DNA from 4 places in the Pseudomonas sp. PSE1(2024) genome. Region 3 is predicted to be linked to each of the others. Evidence: predicted binding sites of a transcription regulator. Region 3 holds the regulator's gene; each other region holds the start of a gene.
The links. Region 3 encodes FliA, which starts transcription of late flagellar genes. Its sites were predicted from a motif close to CTAAAGTTTNNNNNNNNNNNGCCGNTAA; they were not measured.
Positions count from the first base shown of each region.

Region 1 (5,405 bases), 2.8 Mb from region 3:
CGAGCACACCTGCTCCGGCTTGATCGCCCTTAACGTGTGGTTGCGCTGTGCAACCGAAGGAGAATGCAATGTCCCGTACTTCGAAAATCGGCAAAAACTCCCTTGGCCTGGTCGGTGCCGTACTGGCCGGCGGCCTGATGCTGTCCGGCTCGGTGTTCGCCGCACAACCGCTGGCCCAGGGTTATATGGTCGCTTCGGCCGAGACCTCGGTGAAAACCCCGGAAGGCAAATGCGGTGAAGGCAAATGCGGCGATGCGTCGATGGCCAAGACCGACACCGATGGCGACGGCAAGGTCTCGCGCGCCGAATTTCTGAAGGTCGCGCCGAAGTCCGACTTCGACAAGATCGACACCAACCACGACGGCTTCATCGACGAGCAAGAGGCGTACAACAACGTCAAAGCCAACTTCGAAGCCAATGGCAAGAAAATGCCGAAAGGCCTGTTCGAACACCTGAAAGACCAGGACGGTGCCTGATTTTTCAGACGCCCGACAAAACAAAGCCGCGCTTTCCCTGATGAGAAGCGCGGCTTTTTCACGCCTGCATGATTACAGCTGGAAGCGCCGCACCATGCCTTGCAGGGCGTTGGCCAGTTGCGACAGCTCATGGCTCGACGCGTTGGTTTGATCGGCACCCGCCGCCGAGCGCACCGACAGATCGCGAATGTTCACCAAATTGCGGTCCACTTCCCGCGCCACCTGCGCCTGTTCTTCGGCGGCGCTGGCGATCACCAGATTGCGTTCGTGGATTTCGTGGACCGAGGCCGTGATCGTCTGCAACGCTTCACCGGCCCGCTCGGCCAGCACCAACGTGGTGGCCGCCCGCGAGGCACTGGCCTGCATCGACTCCAGCGCCAGGCTCGACCCGCTGCGCATGCCCTGCACCATCTGCTCGATTTCCTGGGTCGATTGCTGCGTGCGATAAGCCAGTGCCCGGACTTCGTCGGCGACCACGGCAAACCCGCGTCCACTCTCCCCGGCCCGGGCCGCTTCGATGGCAGCGTTGAGCGCCAGCAGGTTGGTCTGTTCGGCAATCGCCCGGATCACGTCCAGCACTTTGCCGATGTCCTGCGACTGATTGGCCAGTGATTGCACCAGCTCGCCGGTGTGTTCGACTTCGCTGGCCAGAGCGTTGATGGCGCCGGCGGTTTCGCTGACCCGCTCTTGGCCCAACTGTGCCGACTCGCTGGACTGGCGGGTGGCGTCGGACGTCGACACCGCGTTGCGGGCGACTTCTTCGACCGCCGTGGTCATCTCGTTGACGGCGGTGGCGGCCTGTTCGATTTCGTTGTTCTGCTGTTGCAGCCCTTGCGTGCTGTCGTGGGTGACCGCGCTGAGTTCGTCGGAAGCGGTCGCCAGTTGCGTGGCCGAGCCGCTGATGCCCTGCAGGGTTTCGCGCAGGTTCTGCTGCATGGTCGCCAACGCCTTGAGCAAGCGGCTGACTTCATCGTTGCCGTGGGTTTCGATCGGACGGGTCAGATCGCCTCTGGCAACGTGTTCAGCAGCGTCGACGGCGGCGCTCAAGGGGCGAACGATGCTGCGGGTCAGCAACATGGCCAAAGCCACAGTGGCCAGCGCCGCCAGCGCGATGAACAGGGTCACGATGGTGCGCGAGGTTTCGTAGTGGGCGGCAGAGTTCTGGCTTTCGGCGGCGACCTGGCGGGCGAACAGGTCGGCCAGGTCATTGAGTTGTTTGCCGGAGCCGTCGACCACGGTTTTCATGTCGACCAGCAGCAGCTTGGTCAGCTCATCGCGCTTGCCTTGTTCGGCGAGGGTGAACGACTGGGCGATGCCGGTGCGGTAGGCAGCAAAGGTTTTCTTGAACTGATCGTACAACTGCTGCCCTTCCGGGGTTGTTACCAGCCGGTCGTAGGCGGCGATTTTTTCGCTCAGCTCCTTGTCGCGGGTGTCCATCTGGCTGCGGTACGTGGCGATGTTGGCCGGATCCTGATCCAGCGCCATGCGCAGGGAAATGGTGCGGATGCGCAACATGATCTCGCGAATCTCGTCGCCGCCGCGAATGCTCGGCAGCCACTGTGTCTCCACCGCCACTTCACTGTCGCGGATGCTCGACATCTGCCCCAGCGCAAACACCCCGAGCAACGCCACCAGCACCGCGATCAGGGCAAAGCCCAGGGCGGCACGGGGAGCAATATTCAACTGACGAAGCAACATGACGAACGCCCTTTTTCTTGTATTGGCCGGATGCAAGGGGCGATCGATGGCAGGCCCCTTTAGTTAGCGGGCTATCGGCAAGTTGTATGACGACTTGAATGAAACATTTCCGGAGGGCAAAAAAAATCCCCGTATCTTTCGATACGAGGATTTTTAATATGGTCGGGGTAAGGGGATTCGAACTCCTGACATCCTGCTCCCAAAGCAGGCGCGCTACCGGACTGCGCTATACCCCGGTAAAAAAAAGGCGATCTTTCAAAGATCGCCTTCTTCGATCAGCGCTTTTGGCCTCTGATCTTAAGATTCGATCCCAGTGTTACCTGGTTTCAAAAATGGTGGGTCGTGTGGGATTCGAACCTACGACCAATTGGTTAAAAGCCAACTGCTCTACCAACTGAGCTAACGACCCAAAAATGGTCGGGGTAAGGGGATTCGAACTCCTGACATCCTGCTCCCAAAGCAGGCGCGCTACCGGACTGCGCTATACCCCGGTTTGAAATTGGCTCCGTGACCAGGACTCGAACCTGGGACCCAATGATTAACAGTCATTTGCTCTACCGACTGAGCTATCACGGAACTACATATTTCAATTTACAACGGTGAAACTTGCAGCTTCTCGACATCGTTTTCGCATCGCTGCGTTCGTGTGCCTGAGGCGCGCTATTCTACAACCTAGAACACCTCTGTCAACCCCCTAAATTGCTTTCAAGTTAATGATTTGCAACTTATTTCAGATTTCTGCCCAGTAAGCTGAAACCGTGTTGGTGACTGACTGCGGGGCGCACTTTACAAGCCTTTTCCTTTGAGTTCAACAGCCTGGCGAAAAAAAAGGCCTCGCAGTGCGAGGCCTTCATTACTTCATCACCGTCGAGCGTCAGTTGAACGTGATCTCGTCGTTCTCCACGACGCCGGTCGCGGTCTCGCCCGGCAGGAAACGTCCCGACAGGATCAACTGCGCCAACGGGTTCTCAATCCAGCGCTGGATCGCCCGCTTCAGCGGCCGTGCGCCATAGACCGGGTCGTAGCCGACGGCAATCAGCTTGTCCATCGCTTCCGGGCTCAGCTCCAGCTTCAGCTCGCGCTCGGCCAGACGGCTGCGCAGACGGCCCAGCTGGATCTCGGTAATGCCCGCGATCTGATCCCGCGCCAATGGCTCGAAGATCACCACTTCGTCGACCCGGTTGATGAACTCCGGACGGAAGTGGGTGGAAATCGCATCCATCACCGCTGCCCGTTGCGCTTCACGATCGCCTACCAGTTCCTGGATCTGCATCGAACCCAGGTTGGAGGTCATGACGATCACGGTATTGCGGAAATCCACCGTACGGCCGTGGCTGTCGGTCAAGCGTCCATCCTCCAGCACCTGCAGCAGGATGTTGAACACATCCGGGTGCGCCTTCTCGACTTCGTCCAGCAGGATTACCGAGTAAGGCTTGCGCCGTACCGCTTCGGTCAGATAACCGCCCTCTTCATAGCCGACGTAGCCCGGTGGCGCACCGATCAGCCGTGCCACGGAATGTTTCTCCATGAACTCGGACATGTCGATCCGCACCATCGCCTCTTCCGTATCGAAGAGGAATTCGGCCAGCGCCTTGCACAGCTCGGTTTTACCGACACCGGTCGGGCCGAGGAACATGAACGAGCCGCTCGGGCGATTCGGGTCGGACAACCCGGCACGGGAACGCCGCACCGCGTTGGCCACTGCAACCACCGCTTCGTCCTGGCCGATCACGCGTTGATGCAACAGGCTTTCCATCTTCATCAGCTTGTCGCGCTCGCCTTCGAGCATTTTCGACACCGGAATACCGGTCCACTTCGAAACGACTTCGGCGATTTCCTCTTCAGTCACCTTGCTGCGCAGCAGCTGGTTTTCGCTCTTGCCGTGCTGGTCGACCATTTGCAGGCTGCGCTCCAGATCCGGGATCACCCCGTACTGCAACTCGGCCATGCGGTTCAGGTCGCCTTTACGACGCGCGGCTTCCAGTTCCTGACGGGACTGTTCGATCTTTTGCTGAATCTGCGCAGAACCCTGCACCTCGGCTTTTTCCGAGTTCCAGATTTCTTCCAGATCCGAATACTCACGCTCGTGACGGACGATTTCTTCCTGGAGTTTTTCCAGGCGCTTGATCGCCGCTTCGTCGCTTTCTTTCTTCAGCGCCTGGGATTCGACTTTCAGTTGAATCAGGCGCCGCTCCAGACGATCCAGCACTTCCGGCTTGGAGTCGATCTCCATGCGGATGCGGCTGGCCGCTTCGTCGATCAGGTCGATCGCCTTGTCCGGCAGTTGCCGGTCAGTGATGTAGCGATGGCTGAGCTTGGCCGCCGCGATGATCGCGCCGTCAGTGATCGCCACCTTGTGGTGAACCTCGTAACGCTCTTTGAGGCCACGCAGGATCGCGATGGTGTCTTCTTCGCTCGGTTCGTCCACCAGCACTTTCTGGAAGCGCCGCTCGAGGGCCGCGTCCTTCTCTATATATTGGCGGTACTCGTTGAGCGTGGTGGCGCCGACGCAATGCAGTTCACCACGGGCCAGGGCCGGTTTGAGCATGTTGCCGGCGTCCATCGAGCCCTCGCCCTTGCCGGCGCCGACCATGGTGTGCAGTTCGTCGATGAACAGAATGATCTGCCCTTCCTGCTTCGACAGCTCGTTGAGCAGCGCTTTCAGGCGCTCTTCGAACTCGCCGCGATATTTGGCGCCGGCAATCAGCGCACCCATATCGAGGGACAGCAGACGCTTGCCGCGCAGGCCATCCGGCACTTCGCCGTTGATGATGCGCTGGGCCAGACCTTCGGCAATCGCGGTTTTACCCACGCCTGGCTCGCCGATCAGCACCGGGTTGTTCTTGGTGCGGCGTTGCAGAACCTGAATGGTGCGACGGATTTCATCGTCACGGCCGATCACCGGGTCAAGCTTGCCTTCTTCGGCGCGCTTGGTCAGGTCGACGGTGTACTTATCCAGTGCCTGACGCGACTCTTCGTGGTTGGCGTCGTTAACGGCTTCGCCACCGCGCAGGTTGTTGATCGCATTCTCCAGCGCCTTTTTGCTCACACCCTGGCCGAGCAGCAACTTGCCGAGCTTGCTGTTCTCGTCCATCGCGGCAAGCAGCACCAGCTCGCTGGAAATGAACTGGTCGCCCTTCTGCTGGGCCAGACGGTCGGCCTGGTTGAGCAGACGAGCCAGATCCTGCGACATATTCACGTCGCCGGTCGGGTTCTGGATTTTCGGTAATT
Region 1 is NZ_CP158967.1:5,485,560-5,490,964, forward strand. Features, by position in the region: gene ABTV87_RS24945 (HvfA family oxazolone/thioamide-modified RiPP metallophore) at 69-476, shown strand; gene ABTV87_RS24950 (methyl-accepting chemotaxis protein) at 549-2,174, opposite strand; tRNA gene ABTV87_RS24955 (tRNA-Pro) at 2,334-2,410, opposite strand; tRNA gene ABTV87_RS24960 (tRNA-Lys) at 2,508-2,583, opposite strand; tRNA gene ABTV87_RS24965 (tRNA-Pro) at 2,589-2,665, opposite strand; tRNA gene ABTV87_RS24970 (tRNA-Asn) at 2,675-2,750, opposite strand; gene clpB (ATP-dependent chaperone ClpB) at 3,049-5,405, opposite strand, start outside.
Region 1: the regulator FliA is predicted to act here: its motif matches at 2,246-2,273, upstream of ABTV87_RS24950 (methyl-accepting chemotaxis protein).

Region 2 (5,405 bases), 1.3 Mb from region 3:
TCTTGCCCGGGCCGTTGCTCAGGCCCGCGAGCATGTCCACCCAACGGTCGAATTCGGGTTTCCAGCGGCCGTCGTAATAGGTTGTGCGTTCATAGTCGCGAATGCCCTGGGCGGTGACTTTCAGTTCGCGCTGATACCACTGATCGACGCTGCGATACGGCACGCCGAGGGCTTTCCAGTCTTCCAGGCCGATCGGATTGACCAGCGCCAGTTGCTCGACCTGATCCGGGTATTGCAGCGCGTAACGGGTGGCGAGCATGCCGCCGGTGGAGTGGCCGAGCAGAGTGGCTTTCTGGATGCCCAGCGTCTTGAGCAGTTGCTGGGTGTTGGCCGCCAGTTGCTGGAAGGTGTACTGGTAGTGATCGGGTTTGCTGGAGGTGCAGAAACCGATCTGATCCGGGGCGACCACCCGGTAACCGGCCTCGCTCAGGGCCTTGATCGAACTGTCCCAGGTCGCGCCGCAAAAATTCTTGCCGTGCATCAGCACCACGGTGCGTCCGTTGGCCTTGCCGTGGGCGGCGACGTCCATGTAACCCATCTGCAGCGACTTGCCCTGGGACTGAAAGGCAAAGTGCTTGAGGGTGTAGGGATAATCGAAACCTTGCAGCTCCGGGCCGTATTGCGGGCCTTCGGCGTGAGCAAGCAGGGGCAGGGCGGCGGTTAGCAGCAAGCCGGGCAGCCAGCGGGTCAGCGACACAGACATAGGACAACTCCACAAGAAATCGGCCGATGCTGGAACGGCCGGATTAGGGCGACGTTAAACACAGGCAATCCCCGGGCCGGATCGTTCAACCGAGCCAGCCTAGGGTGAGCATCGCCAGCACCCCGTAGCGGGCGCCTTTGGCGAGGGTGACGATCAACAGAAAGCGCCCGAGGGGTTCACGCATGACCCCGGCGATCAACGTCAGCGGGTCGCCGATCACCGGCAACCAGCTAAGTAGCAGCGACCAGTGACCATAACGCTGATAGTGAACGCGGGCACGCTCCATATGCTTCGGGCTGACCGGAAACCAGCGCCGGTCCTGAAACCGTTCCAGCCCGCGCCCCAGCCACCAGTTCACCAGCGAACCCAGGACATTGCCCAGCGTCGCCACCGCCAGCAGCCCCCACAGCCAGTAACGATCGCTGACCAGCAGCCCGACCAGCACGGCTTCCGATTGCAGTGGCAAGAGTGTCGCTGCGCCAAACGCGGCCAGGAACAGCCCGAGATAACCCGCCGTCATCAATGGGCCGGGTAATCCGCCACCACCACATCGGCGCCGTCTTTCTTGAGGCCGATCACTTGATACGCATCGCTCATGCCGTCCATTTCCATGCCCGGCGAGCCCATTGGCATGCCCGGTGCGGCAACGCCCAGCAGGTCGTCACGCTTGCTCAGGGCCAGCACCTGTTCCGCCGGGACGTGGCCTTCGACGAATTTGCCGTTGATGATTGCGGTGTGGCAGGACGCCAGACGTGGCGGTACACCGTGTTGCTGCTTGAAGCTGCTCATGTCGGACTCGACGTGGTCTTCGACCTTGAAGCCATTGGCTTCCAGGTGGCTGATCCACTTTTTGCAACAGCCGCAGTTGGCGTCGCGGTGGACTTCGATCGGGATAAGGTCGGCGGCTTGCGCCAGGGAGGAAATGAACAGGGCGCTCAGGGCAGCCAGACGCAGGTGGTTTCGCATGGAGGGCTCTCGGCTCGAAGGAGGAACGGTCAAAAAAGAAAGGCATTTTGACCGGTTTTTCCTGCCGGGCATCAACGGAGTGTTTCCAAGTGATACGAGGCAGGCCTGCCAACATGATCGTAGATCAAAGCTGACAGGCCACTGAGCGCAAGATGACAAAACGGTCAGCGAACCTTGAAGCGCCCCATGATCGCGCTCACCCTGCTATTGGCTTCCAGCAACTGGCAGGTGTTGAGTTCGCTGGCCTGGCCGCTTTCCACCAGCTCATCAACCATGTGGCGGATCTGCACCATGCTGCGGTTGATCTCTTCGGTGACCGCGCTTTGTTGCTCGGCGGCGGTGGCGATCTGGGTGCTGAGGCTGTTGATGTGGCTGACCGAACCGGCCATCTCGTCGAGGCCACTGTTGACTCGCGCCGTGGCATCGGCGGCCGACTGGCAGCTGGCCTGGGTGTTTTCCATGGCGCTGACCGACGAGCTCACGCCCTGGGTCAGACGGGTCAACATTTCGTTGATTTCGGAGGTGCTGGCCTGGGTGCGGGCGGCGAGGGCTCGTACTTCGTCCGCTACCACGGCAAAACCGCGACCCTGTTCACCGGCGCGGGCCGCTTCGATGGCCGCGTTGAGCGCCAGCAGGTTGGTCTGGCCGGCAATGGCGCCGATCACGCCGAGGATTTCGGTGATGCGCTGGGCGTCCTGCTGCATGCTTTCGACTTTGTGGGTGGCGCTGGCCACTTCGTCGATCAACGCCACCACGCTGCCGGACGCTTCACCGACCACAATGCGGGAACGGTCGGCGTTTTCATTGGCGCGCTGGGTGAAAGCGGCGGTTTCGGCGGCATTTTGCGCGACGCTTTCGGCGGTCGAGCTCATTTCGTTGATCGCGGTAACGGTCTGGTCGGTTTCCGAAGCGTGGCGCAGCAGAATCTGGCTGGTGTGCGCCGAGGTGCGTTGCAGGTTGTCGAGGCTCGAAGCCATGGCGCCGGTGGCCTGGGTGACCTCGCCGATCATGTTCTGCAGGTAGGCGATGAAGGTGTTGACCGAATGCCCGATGGCACCGAGTTCATCTTCAGCGCGAATGGTGATGCGCCGGGTCAGGTCGGCATCGCCGCTGGACAGCGAATCGATGTTGGCTTTCAGCGCTTTCATGCGCGAGACCAGTTGGCGGATCGCGTAGACCTGCAACAGCACCAGCAGGATCACCAGCGGAATCTGCAACAGGCTCAGGCTGCTGAGCACGTCGTCACGCTGGGCGGTGAGCATTTTGGTCGGCAGCGCGGTGGCGAGGAACCACGGGGTGCCTTCGATCGGGCGCATGAAGAACGTGCTGGCTTCCCCGTTGTTGTCGAATTCGACGCGCTGCGCCTGCTCACGGTTTTGCAGCCCGGCCTTGACCTGGCTGGCGAAGGTCGAGCCGCCGGCCAGTTCGCTGATGTTCTTCAGCACGATCGGCCCGCTGATGCGCGAGCTGTTGCTGATGATCTTGCCGTCGGCCTCGACAATCAGCATTTCGGCGTTGAGGTCTTTTTCCTTGCGCGCCACCAGATCGTTGAAGAAGCCCAGGGTCACGTCGATGGTCGAGACGCCCCAGGCGCTGCCGTTTTTCTGGATGGCCATGGCGCAGTTGGTGCGCGGTTCGGCGCTGGCGTCATCTTTATAGGCAGCGGCCCACGCGCACTGGCCGCGCGGGGTTTGCATGCCGCCCTTGTACCAGCTCTGGTCATAATAATTGGGGGCCGCGTCGCTGTTCCAGAAGGTGTTCACCGCCAGTTTGCCGGAGGCATCCCGGTGCCAGAACGTACTGAACTTGTTGCGCCCGGCCTCACGCTGGCCGGGCAGCGGCCAGATGCCGCCGCCGAATACTTTGAGTTCGCCGTATTGATCCACCAGCCCCGGCAACACCGTGTCGATGGCCGCGCTGTCGAGCAGCGGAATGGTCTGGGTGATGCTGCGCTGTTGCGCCTGGACCTTGTTCAATTCGCCCTGGATCTGCTCGGCCACTTCAGCGATGCGGTTGAGCACGACCTGTTCTTCGGTATGGCGCAGCTTGGGCGCGACCAACTGGCTGATGCCAACCACGGTCAGCACCGACAACAACAGAATGAACAGAACCAGAAACAGCGTGTAGCGAGCCTGAATGGTGCGGAATGCGGGCATGGAAACCGGTCCTTGAGCAGGGATTCTTATTGTGGGCAGGGGAAAAACAGCGCGGGTTTCCTAACGTATCGTCGGGTACTCGGGAAGCTTTAGGTACTTTCGTCCTAAAAGAGCCGATCCCGACCAAAGGAAGGTATCTGGCCTGATACACGGGAACTAACCGTCCCGAACATTAGAGCAATAAACCCACTTTCATCACCTTGTCATGAACGCTCTAGTCCCGTATTTCCGGGGCTGTTGCCGATTTGTATCGTGAATGTACAAAAATTGTAAAAAAGTGCAGAAAGGAGTTGGTGCCATTAGTTTGCCGGCCGATACTCCGGGCAACTCAAATGTGGTTCAACAAGGAATTTTTCATGTTTTCCTCGCAAGGAGCTTGCTCATGACTATCGGATATACCGGTGCCTGGCAACCCAAGGCGGGTTTGCTGGTTCGAGACACAGGCAGCTCGAGCAAACCGGTTTCTCAAAGCGTGAAGGTCAAGCAGATGCTGGCCCTGGTCGGCAACGATCCCAACGCGATCAGCATCGCGGAGATGGACAAACAGGGGCTGCACAAGAACATCAAGGGTTTCGATCCCACCAATGTTTCTGCCAAGCAGTTGGGCAGTCTCAGTGCAATGCTGCGTGGCCGGGGCCTGATTTCCGAGATCACGTCCATGACCCTGCTCAATGCCGGCGACAAGTTTGATCGCTTCGGCATACAGAAGGACCCGGATGCCAAGTTCAATGCGCTGGAGTACTTCGCAACGCAGCTGGATACCATCCAGAACAACAATCTCAAGGGCAACAAGTACGCGAATACGTTGATCCCCGAGTACAAGAAAGCCATTTATGTACTGCAGAACCTGCAGACTTATGGTCAGGGCGGGGAGCGCAAGCCTCCTACCGATCAAGGTATAAAAGCCAAGGCATGACAGACAGAGCCCGCCCAGGTAACGGGGCGGGCTCTTTCGTTTATGGGCGATTGCCGCAAGCGTGGAGTTTAGAGGGCGAGGCGATCTGCCGCTGCATATCGTCATGCAGTCGCTGCATTTGCGGGCAATGCAATATCAGCGATTTGGGCTGGAACCCCCGATGAAACAACGCCAGCCATCCAGCGCCTCGTTCATCGGGCGCCAGTCCGCTGAACACGAAACCCATCGTCGATAACCGGCGCCAGGCATTGTCGAAACCCTGCGCCAGCCTGAGCCTGATCGAAATCAGCCAATGGTCGGGCAGTTGTTGCAGCTGCTTGAGCAAACTGTCGTCCACTTCGTTGAATACCCCGTCGTATCGCCCCCAGCGCTGTTCCAGCTGCGCCGGTGCGCCGACCCAGGGCGACACGTTCACCCGCGTTCCGAACACGTCGCACATCTGCTGCATGAACTCACGGCATTCATCCGGCCAGGTCAAGGCCGGCAACGGGCGCTGATAACCATCGCCCGGGGCGTAACCCAGCACGAGCGATTCCGTCACCGCGCCGCCAAAGGGCGACGGTGCGTGATCGGGCAACACGCCGGTGTTGTGAAAACCAAGGCCGGCGGCCATTTTCTGGGTGTAGGGGTGATGGGTCATTTGCTTGATCGTGACCCCCTGATA
Region 2 is NZ_CP158967.1:3,083,990-3,089,394, forward strand. Features, by position in the region: gene ABTV87_RS13930 (alpha/beta fold hydrolase) at 1-703, opposite strand, end outside; gene ABTV87_RS13935 (YqaA family protein) at 789-1,223, opposite strand; gene ABTV87_RS13940 (DUF411 domain-containing protein) at 1,223-1,669, opposite strand; gene ABTV87_RS13945 (methyl-accepting chemotaxis protein) at 1,834-3,825, opposite strand; gene ABTV87_RS13950 (hypothetical protein) at 4,208-4,741, shown strand; gene ABTV87_RS13955 (GNAT family N-acetyltransferase) at 4,782-5,405, opposite strand, start outside.
Region 2: the regulator FliA is predicted to act here: its motif matches at 3,891-3,918, upstream of ABTV87_RS13945 (methyl-accepting chemotaxis protein).

Region 3 (5,405 bases):
AGGCGCACCAGACGGTTACGCACCAGCACCAGTTCGCCGACCATGTTCATGATTTCGTCGAGACGTGCAGTGTCCACACGCACGGTAGTCTCGGCTTCGCTCGCCGGTTTTTCCGGTGGCGGAGTCGCCGGAGCACGGGCCGGAGCCGGTGCAGCAGCGGCAGCCGGCTTGGCCGGTTCGGCTTTCGGCTCAGGCGCTTTTGCAGCAGGTTTTGCCGCAGCGGCCGGGGCCTTCGCAGCAGGCGTTGCAACCGCCGAAGCATTGCCGGCAGTCACGACCGCACCGGTGGCGACGTCAGTGAACTTGCCTTTGCCATGCAGATCGTCGAGCAGCGATTCGAACTCGTGATCGGAGATCAGATCGCTACCGGCCGCAGCCGCTGCCGGAGCAGCAGGCGCAGGCACCGAAGCAATCGCCGATTCCAGCGCATCAACGGCAAAGTTGCCCTTGCCGTGCAACTGATCGAGCAAGGCTTCGAATTCGTCGTCGGTGATGTCGGAGCTGTCGCCCGCCGCTGGGGCAGCAGGTGCCGCAGCAGCCGGAGCTACGGCGTCGGCCGCGAACTGGCCTTTGCCATGCAACTGGTCGAGCAGCGACTCGAACTCGGCGTCGGTGATTTCATCGCTGGCCGCTTCGGTGGAAGCAGGTGCAGCGGCAGCCGCCGGGGCTTCGGCTTCGGCCTTGACGGCGTTCAGCGAGTCCAGCAACTGTTCAAATTCGTTATCGGTGATGTCGCCCGAATCGCCTTCGACGACCAGTTCTTCGATCATCTCGGCAACAGGCGAGGCCGGGGCTTCATCCGCCGATTGCGGTTCGGCCAGACGCGCCAGGGCGGCCAGCAGTTCCGGGGTGGCGGCGGTGATCGGGCTGCGATCGCGGACTTCGCTGAACATGCTGTTCACCGCGTCCAGCGCTTCGAGCACCACGTCCATCAGTTCTGCATCGACGCGTCGTTCACCCTTGCGCAGGATGTCGAACACGTTTTCGGCGATGTGACAGCACTCCACCAGCTCGTTGAGCTGAAGGAAGCCGGCGCCCCCTTTTACAGTGTGGAAACCGCGAAAAATTGCGTTGAGCAGATCTGCGTCATCCGGGCGGCTTTCCAGCTCGACCAGTTGTTCGGACAGTTGCTCAAGAATCTCGCCGGCCTCAACCAGGAAATCCTGAAGGATCTCTTCATCGGCGCCGAAGCTCATTAATGGGGTGCTCCTACAGTAGGTCGTGATGTCGGTTAATGCCGGGTCGCGTTGGGTTTGTGAGCGTGCCAGGCAAGGCGCGAGCCGCCGATAAGGGTCGTTTCCTTATCAAGGCTCGCAACGCAGCATGGCGCGCTCACAAACCCAACCCTCCGGGCCGCGCCCCACAAGGCGCAATCCGTCGTTACTCGTCGTTCATTTGGAAAAACCAAACCACTCTCCTCGTGCCTAGTCTTGCGCCTTGTGGGGCGCGGCGCGACCCGGCATTAACCGACATCACGACCTAACAAAACCCAAAAAAACTCAAAATCCAAGGCTGGATAGCAAATCGTCCACATCGTCCTGACCGGACACAACGTCTTCTCGTTTATCGGCATGAATCTGCGGACCTTCACCCTGCGAGAGATGTTTTTGTGGATCTTTTTCAGCAAGCATCGCCGCACGGTCATGTTCGATGCCCGCAAAGCGGTCCACCTGGCTGGCCATGAGCACGAGCTTGAGCAGGTTGCTTTCGACTTCGGTGACCAATTGGGTCACGCGCTTGATCACCTGACCGGTGAGGTCCTGGTAATCCTGGGCGAGCAGAATGTCGTTCAGATTGCTCGACACCGCGCGGTTGTCCGCGCTGCTGCGTGCCAGAAAACCGTCGACCCGGCGCGCCAGTTCACGGAACTCTTCAGCCCCGACCTCACGGCGCATGAAGCGGCCCCAATCGGCGCTCAAGGCCTGGGCTTCGTCAGCCAGGCCATTGACCACAGGGGTCGCGCTTTCCACCAGATCCATGGTGCGGTTGGCGGCAGCTTCGGTCAGTTTGACCACGTAGCCCAGGCGCTCGGTAGCGTCGGTGATTTGCGACACTTCCTCAGCCTGCGGCATGTGCGGATCGATCTGGAAATTGACGATCGCACTGTGCAGTTCACGCGTGAGCTTGCCCACTTCCTGGTACAGGCCACGGTCACGGGTCTGATTGAGCTCATGGATCAGTTGCACAGCGTCGCCGAACCTGCCCTTTTCAAGGCTTTCGACCAGTTCGACCGCGTGTTTTTTCAGGGTCGACTCGAAGTCGCCCTGTGAAGATTCTTTATGCTCCATAGCTCCCCCGCGCGTTCATCAGCCGATGCGTTCGAAAATCTTCTCGATTTTTTCTTTCAACGCCTGGGCCGTGAAAGGTTTGACCACATAGCCGTTCACGCCGGCCTGGGCCGCTTCGATGATCTGCTCGCGCTTGGCTTCAGCGGTCACCATCAGCACTGGCAGGTGCTTGAGCTTTTCATCGGCGCGCACGTGGCGCAGCAGGTCGATACCGGTCATGCCGGGCATGTTCCAGTCGGTCACCAGAAAGTCGATGCTGCCGCTGTTGAGCACCGGAATGGCAGTGGTGCCATCGTCGGCTTCAACGGTGTTGGTGAACCCGAGATCACGCAACAGGTTCTTGATGATCCGCCGCATCGTTGAGAAGTCATCAACGATGAGGATTTTCATGTCTTTGTTCAATTCGACCTCCAAGCAGTCTTAAACGCGTCCAGCACCTGGACGCGCCATTTCAATCAATCCGGCAAAACACTCGATGACTGTCTGGAGCACAACAGAGCAAGACCGGTGCCGTTCACCACCGCACCAGCCTCGTTCGCAGTGTCCCCACACTGCCTTCAGCGCGCTCGCCACTCCCCCAAACGCCCCCGCAAGCGGGCCGCGCACTGGCTGTGTAACTGGCTGACCCGCGATTCACTGACGCCAAGGACTTCACCGATTTCCTTGAGGTTCAGCTCTTCGTCGTAGTACAGCGCCAACACCAGTCGCTCACGCTCCGGCAAATTGGCAATCGCGTCCGCCAGCGCGGCCTGGAAACGTTCGTCTTCCAGATCGCGCGACGGCTCCAGATGAGCACTGGCGCCATCCTCGTGCAGCCCTTCGTGTTCGCCGTCCTGCAACAGGTCGTCGAAACTGAACAGCCGGCTGCCCAGGGTGTCGTTCAAAATCCCGTAGTAATCGTCGAGACTCAATTGGAGTTCGGCCGCAACTTCGTGATCTTTAGCGTCACGGCCGGTTTTAGCTTCAATCGAGCGAATCGCGTCGCTGACCATACGGGTATTGCGGTGAACCGAGCGTGGCGCCCAGTCCCCCTTACGGACTTCATCGAGCATCGCACCGCGGATCCGGATGCCCGCGTACGTTTCAAAACTGGCGCCCTTGCTGGCGTCGTATTTGGTCGAGACTTCAAGCAGGCCGATCATCCCGGCCTGGATCAGGTCTTCGACCTGCACACTGGCCGGCAATCGCGCCAGCAAGTGGTAGGCGATGCGTTTGACCAGTGGCGCGTAACGCTCGATCAGCTCGTACTGCGCGTCACGCGCCGACTTTTTGTAAAGGTTCATACCGCTGGCGGTCATAGCACAGGTCCTGCCGTTTGCTGCACGAGGCGCTCGACGAAAAATTCGAGGTGGCCGCGCGGGTTGGCGGGCAGCGGCCAGGTGTCGACCTTCTGTGCGATCGCCTTGAACGCCAGTGCGCACTTGGAACGCGGGAAGGCTTCATAGACCGCACGCTGCTTCTGCACCGCCTTGCGCACGCTTTCGTCGTAGGGCACCGCGCCGACGTATTGTAGGGCGACGTCGAGGAAGCGATCCGTGACCTTGGTCAACTTGGCGAACAGATTGCGACCTTCCTGCGGGCTCTGGGCCATGTTGGCCAGGACGCGGAAGCGGTTCATGCCGTAATCGCGGTTGAGCAGCTTGATCAGCGCGTAGGCGTCGGTGATCGAGGTCGGCTCGTCGCAGACCACCAGCAAGACTTCTTGCGCTGCGCGAACGAAACTGACTACCGAGTCACCAATACCCGCAGCGGTGTCGATCACCAGTACATCGAGATTGTCGCCGATGTCGCTGAACGCCTGAATCAGGCCGGCATGCTGGGCCGGGCTCAGGTGAACCATGCTCTGGGTGCCGGAAGCGGCCGGCACGATGCGGATCCCGCCGGGGCCTTGCAACAGCACGTCGCGCAGCTCGCAGCGGCCTTCGATCACGTCGGCCAGGGTGCGTTTGGGTGTGAGGCCCAGCAGAACGTCGACGTTCGCCAGCCCCAGGTCGGCGTCCAGCAGCATGACCCGACGGCCAAGCTCTGCCAGCGCCAGGGACAAGTTCACTGACACATTAGTCTTGCCGACGCCACCTTTGCCGCCGGTCACCGCGATCACCTGTACGGGATGCATGCTGCCCATGTTATTTCTTTACCTTGTCTTGCATAGACGGAGGCCACATTACTGGCTGCGCGTTCACAACCGGAACAATGCATGGCAGACCATCGATGTAGGTACAAAAACGGTTCATTACCTCAGCCAACCTGCTTGGTCGGACTGTGGTAGATATCAGCGAACATGTCAGCCATGGCTTCTTCGCTGGGTTCTTCCTGCATTTGCACACTGACGGCGCGGCTGACCAGTTGATGACGGCGCGGCAGATGCAGATCATCCGGAATACGCGGCCCATCGGTCAGGTAGGCGACCGGCAGTTCGTGACTGATCGCCAGGCTCAGCACTTCGCCAAGGCTTGCCGTCTCATCCAGTTTAGTCAGGATGCACCCGGCCAGCCCGCAACGCTTGTAACTGTGATAAGCGGCGGTTAGAACCTGTTTCTGGCTGGTGGTTGCCAGCACCAGATAATTTTTTGAGCGAATGCCACGACCGGCCAGACTTTCCAGCTGCATGCGCAAGGCCGGATCGCTGGCTTGCAGGCCGGCGGTATCGATCAGCACCACGCGTTTGCGCAGCAGTGGATCCAGCGCCTGCACCAGGGACTGGCCCGGATCGACGTGGGTCACCGACACATTGAGGATGCGGCCCAGCGTCTTGAGCTGCTCCTGCGCGCCGATACGGAAACTGTCCATGCTCACCAGCGCGATGTTCTGCGCGCCGTACTTGAGCACGTAGCGGGCGGCCAGCTTGGCCAGCGTGGTGGTCTTGCCCATGCCGGCAGGACCGACCATGGCAATCACACCGCCCTCTTCCAGCGGCTCGACTTCCGGTACAGCAATCATCCGCGCCAGGTGCGCCAGCAGCATGCGCCAGGCCTGACGCGGTTCGTCGATCTCGGTGATCATCGACAGCAGATCACGGGACAAGGGGCCGGACAAACCGATGCGTTGCAGACGACGATACAGATTGGCCTGAGCCGGACGGCTGCCTTGCAGCTGGTTCCAGGCCAGAGTGCCGAG
Region 3 is NZ_CP158967.1:1,762,583-1,767,987, reverse strand. Features, by position in the region: gene ABTV87_RS07980 (chemotaxis protein CheA) at 1-1,196, opposite strand, end outside; gene ABTV87_RS07975 (protein phosphatase CheZ) at 1,500-2,288, opposite strand; gene ABTV87_RS07970 (chemotaxis response regulator CheY) at 2,307-2,678, opposite strand; gene fliA (RNA polymerase sigma factor FliA) at 2,846-3,586, opposite strand; gene fleN (flagellar synthesis regulator FleN) at 3,583-4,413, opposite strand; gene flhF (flagellar biosynthesis protein FlhF) at 4,527-5,405, opposite strand, start outside.

Region 4 (5,405 bases), 1.4 Mb from region 3:
CCGCGCCCAGCAGCAGACTGCCCACCGCGCCGATGGCCAGCCCTTGCGCAATCGAGCGATTGTCGAGCCGGCTGACCTCGCGCCCGTCATGCATCGTCCCGGCCCGCGTCCATTGCCACCAGCCATAGATTTGCAGCCCGGCATAAACGACTTGCAGCAGCATGTCCGAATACAGCTTCACTTCGAAGAACACCCAGGTGTAGAGCGACACCATGACCAGCCCGATCGGCCAGCACCACGGATTCTGTTTGACCGTGAGCCACACGGCGATTACGCCGAGGGCGGCCGCAAACAGTTCAAGCCCGGACATGCAGGATCCTTGGGGGGAATAAAAGAGGGAGCGGATTGTACCGAAAAACAGGTGGGAAACGAGTTCCCACCTGCAAGGGCGATCAGACTCTGAACTGACGCAGCAAACCGTTCAGTTGCTCGCTGAGTTGGCCCAGACGCACGCTGGCCACGCTCGATTGCTCGGCCGCCAGTGCGGTGCTGTGGGACAACCCCGCCGCCTGGGTGACGTTCTGATTGATGTCTTCGACCACGTGCGCCTGTTGCAGCGTTGCGCTGGCAATCGAGGCGTTCAGGCCATTGAGGTTACGCAGGGCCTGGCCGATGGCATTCAGGCTGGCACTGGCAAGACCGGCCTGTTCGATGGTCAGTTGCGAGGCCTTGCTACTGTCGCCGATGACCTTCACGGCGGCTTCGGAATGGTTTTGCAGACGTTCGATCATCGTCTGGATTTCCGCCGTGGACTTCTGCGTGCGCTGCGCCAGCAAACGCACCTCGTCGGCGACCACCGCAAACCCGCGACCCTGTTCGCCGGCGCGAGCCGCTTCAATCGCGGCGTTGAGGGCCAGCAGGTTGGTCTGCTCGGCAATCGAGCGGATCACTTCCAGCACGCTGCCGATCTGCGTGCTTTCAGTCGCCAGCGTGCGGATGACTTCCACCGCTTGATCGATGGTGCCGGAGAGCTTGTCGATCTGTTGCAGACTGCCGTCAATGTTGATCTGGCCCTGCTGGGCCTGGGCTTCGGCGTCACGCATTTCGCTGGCGGCGTGTTCGGCGTTCTTCGCCACGTCTTGCACGCCGTAGGTCACTTCGTTGACGGCGGTGGCCACCAGTTCCATCTGCTGCGATTGCTGCTGGCTGCGCTGCTGGGCCTGAGTCGCATCGTTGCCCAGTTCGCTGGACGATTGGCCCAAGGCACTGGCGGACACCTGCAAGTCACCGATCACCCGGCGCAGTTTGGCGGTGAAGGCGTTGAAGTGATGGGCCAACTGAGTGACTTCGTCCTGGCCGTGAGTATCGAGGCTGCGGGTCAGATCGCTTTCGCCGCTGGCGATGTTGGCCATGGCGTTCACGGTTTCCTGCAACGGACGGACGATGCTGCGGGCAATCAGGATCACCAGCAGCGCCATGATCACCGCGATGACCAGCCCGACTACCGACGCCTTGATCACCTGACCCTGGAACTCGGCCTGCACGTCGTCGACGTAAACGCCAGAACCGATGACCCAGCCCCACGGCTCGAACAGTTTCACGTAGGAAGTCTTGGCCACCGGCTCACTGGCGCCGGGTTTGGGCCAGCGATAATCGACCATGCCGGCGCCCTTGGCTTTGGCGATGGCGACCATTTCGTTGAACACCGCAAAACCGTCCGGGTCGCGGATCGCCGAGAGGTTCTGGCCTTCAAGCTTGGGATTGGTCGGGTGCATGACCATCACGGGTGTGAGGTCGTTGATCCAGAAGTAATCGTTCTGGTCATAGCGCAGGCCACGGATCGCGGTCAGCGCCTGTTTCTGCGCCACATCGCGGGTCAGGGTCCCCGCAGCTTCGAGGCCCTGGTAGTAAGTCAGCAAACCGCTGGCGGTCTGCACCACATGCTGGGTTTTCTGGGCCTTGGCGTGGTAAAGGTCATCGTGGATCTGCTTGAGCATCAACACGCCCAAGGTCAGCAGCATGACCACTGCCACAATCAAGATGAGCCACAAGCGTCGGCTGATCGACACACTGCGCAAGCTGTTCATAACGCTGTCACTCCGGATTCTTTTTCTTGTAATAAACCACCGCCAGCATCCAACCACGTTTCGGTAGCCGGGCATACGCGACCCAAGTCGTATAACGCGGCAGCGCTATTACGGCTTGTCTGTTAGGATTTCGGCGCCGCGCGTGAAAACCTGAATCCAAATTGATTTTTCACGGAATTTTGACTGTTTCGTGTGGATCCTGTGCGTGCGGAATCGGTACAGCTTTAACCAGCTACGCTGAACGCAGTGAACGTAAAAAAATACTATCGGGGCATGCCGCCGGGCATCGCTCTTTGGGGGATTGATGGATCTTTGGACCGCCTTGCAGGCATTGATTCTAGGAGTTGTAGAGGGGCTGACGGAGTTTTTGCCCATTTCCAGTACCGGACACCAGATCATTGTTGCCGACCTGCTCGATTTCGGAGGCGAGCGGGCCATGGCGTTCAACATCATCATCCAGCTTGGCGCGATTCTCGCTGTGGTCTGGGAATTCCGCCGCAAGATCCTCGACGTGGTCATCGGCTTGCCGACCCAGCCGAGTGCGCGGCGTTTTACCGCCAACCTGCTGATCGCCTTCCTGCCCGCCGTGGTGCTGGGCGTGATCTTCGCGGATCTGATTCACCATTACCTGTTCAACCCGATCACCGTGGCCGCCGCGCTGGTGGTGGGCGGCATCGTGATGTTGTGGGCCGAGCAGCGTCAGCATGAAGTGCACGCCGAAACGGTCGACGAGATTCGCTGGACGGATGCGCTGAAGATCGGCTTCGCCCAGTGTCTGGCGATGATTCCCGGCACTTCGCGTTCCGGCTCGACCATCATCGGCGGCCTGTTGTTCGGTCTGTCGCGCAAGACCGCCACCGAGTTCTCGTTCTTCCTGGCGATGCCGACCATGATCGGTGCGGCGGTGTATTCGGGCTACAAGTATCGCGACCTGTTCGTTCCGGCAGACTTCCCGGTGTTCGCCATCGGTTTCGTCACGGCGTTCATCTTCGCCATGATCGCGGTGCGCGGGCTGCTCAAGTTCATCGGCAGCCACAGCTACGCGGCGTTCGCCTGGTACCGAATCGTCTTTGGTCTGGTGATCCTGGCGACCTGGCAGTTCGGCTGGATCGACTGGACGGCCGCCCAGCCATGAGTGATTCCCGCGCACGCCGCCCGGATCGCGGGCCTTCCGGTGGCAATATTCAGCATCTGAAATTGAAGCTGGTGGTGCTGCTGATCGTCTGCGCGTTGCCGTTGTCCGGCTCGTTATCGATGTGGCTGCGCGGGATTTCCCTGGTACCGCTGACGGCTTACGGGCTGGTCAGCGTGCTGGCGTTTTTCCTGTACTGGGCGGACAAGCGCAAGGCCCGCGCCGACGCCTGGCGCACACCGGAAAACATCCTGCACGCGGTGGAACTGGCCGGCGGCTGGCCGGGCGCGTTGATCGCTCAACAGGTTTTCCGGCACAAGACGCGCAAGGTGTCTTTTCAGATTCTGTTCTGGATGATCGTGGCGTTGCACCAGGTGTTCTGGATCGATCAGTTGTTTCTCGGTTCGAACCTGCTGGCGCTGTTCTAGAGCAGCAGTCCGACCTGCACGCGCTTGGGCAGCTTGCTCACCACCAGTTGATGGGAGCGCTGCAGCAACCCTTGCAGCTCCTCGGTGCCCAGCGGGTAGGGCGGGTGCATGATGATCCATTGCGCCCGGGCCAGATACGGTGCCGGGTGAATGCCCGGACGGTCGCAATGACCGAGAAACAGGTCCTTGTCGACCTTGAACGCCAGCGAATCACCGCGCAAACCCTGCAAGGCAAACATCTTGTTGCCGGCAATCGAAAACACCCGCACGCCACCCCATTTGTAGTCTTCCCGGGCGCCGGGCAGGGCCAGACAGAAATCCGCGACATCCTGCTCGTTCATCTTCCCTTGTTTCATAACAGCCGCTCTCCACAGGCATTGAACGATTCGACCAGATGATCGATCCATGCGCGCACCGCCGGCATCACCCCACGCCGGTGCGGATACACCGCTTGCAGCCAGCCGCCGGGCAGTGACCAGTCCGGCAGCAACTGCACCAGCGTGCCTTTGTTCAGCTCCGCTTCGCAATACATCATCGGCAACAGGGTGAACCCCTGGCCGGCCAGCACACAGGCCTTGCGCACGATGAAATCGTCGATGCCCAGCCGTGCTTCCAGCGCCAGATCACAACTCTCGCCGTGCTGATCGAGCAGGCGCACATGCACCATGCGATCCGCTTCCAGCGCGCCCAACACCGGCAGGTTCTTCAGGTCCTGCGGATGATTGATTTCCACGCCCTGTATAAAGGAAGGGCTCGCCACCACCACCATTTGCGCCTGACGCAGGCGGCGGGTCACCAGCATCGGTTCTTCATCGCCGTGTTCGCGCACGCGCAGGGCCACGTCGATGCCTTCGGTGATGAGGTCGACCCGGCGATTGATCAGGGTCACTTCCAGTTGCACCTTGGGGTATTTGCCAAGGAAATTGCTGATCACCACCGGGAGCATTTCATGGGCCAAGCCCGTCGGGCTCGAAACCCGCAGGCGTCCGCGAGGCTCGCTGGACATGCTGGCCACCGTCTCGTCGGCCATTTCCGCTTCCAGCAGCATTGCCTGACAGTGACGCAAATAGCGTTCGCCGACGGCTGTCAGCTTCAATTGGCGAGTGGTGCGTTGCAGCAAGCGTGCGCCGAGGCGTTCTTCCAGCTCGGCGATGCGCCGCGAAAGGCGTGACTTGGGAATGCCCAGCAAGCGGCCGGCGGCGGCGAATCCGCCGGCTTCGACCACTTTGGCGAAATAGTAGAGATCGTTGAGGTCTTGCATCTGGAAATCCGACTGTTCTATCAGTGGGACAAACTATCGCATTGTTGCCGTCTAATCAGCTATTGGTTTCGTCGGTAGGATTGTCTCCATTCCGTCGCCACCGGCGATTCATTCCAGGAGATTCCACATGAAACTGCTGCACATCGATTCGAGCATTCTGGGCGACAACTCCGCTTCCCGTCAGCTGAGCAGTCAGGTGACTCAAGCCTGGCAAGCCGCCGAGCCAAGCGCTGTCGTGACCTACCGCGACCTGGCCGCCGACGCCATCAGCCACTTCTCGTCGACTACTCTGGTTGCCGCCGGCACCACCGCTGAACTGCGCAACGCCGCCCAACAGCACGAAGCCGAACTGAGCGCCACCACCCTGGCCGAATTCATCGCCGCCGACGCCATCGTCGTTGCTGCACCGATGTACAACTTCACCGTGCCGACCCAGCTCAAAGCCTGGATCGACCGCATCGCCGTCGCCGGCCAGACCTTCCGTTACACCGAAGCCGGCCCTGAAGGCCTGTGCGGTGGCAAGAAAGTGGTGATCGTGTCCACCGCTGGCGGCATCC
Region 4 is NZ_CP158967.1:3,139,231-3,144,635, forward strand. Features, by position in the region: gene pnuC (nicotinamide riboside transporter PnuC) at 1-310, opposite strand, end outside; gene ABTV87_RS14190 (methyl-accepting chemotaxis protein) at 393-2,027, opposite strand; gene ABTV87_RS14195 (undecaprenyl-diphosphate phosphatase) at 2,332-3,162, shown strand; gene ABTV87_RS14200 (DUF1294 domain-containing protein) at 3,159-3,587, shown strand; gene ABTV87_RS14205 (MmcQ/YjbR family DNA-binding protein) at 3,584-3,943, opposite strand; gene ABTV87_RS14210 (LysR substrate-binding domain-containing protein) at 3,940-4,848, opposite strand; gene ABTV87_RS14215 (FMN-dependent NADH-azoreductase) at 4,976-5,405, shown strand, end outside.
Region 4: the regulator FliA is predicted to act here: its motif matches at 2,155-2,182, upstream of ABTV87_RS14190 (methyl-accepting chemotaxis protein).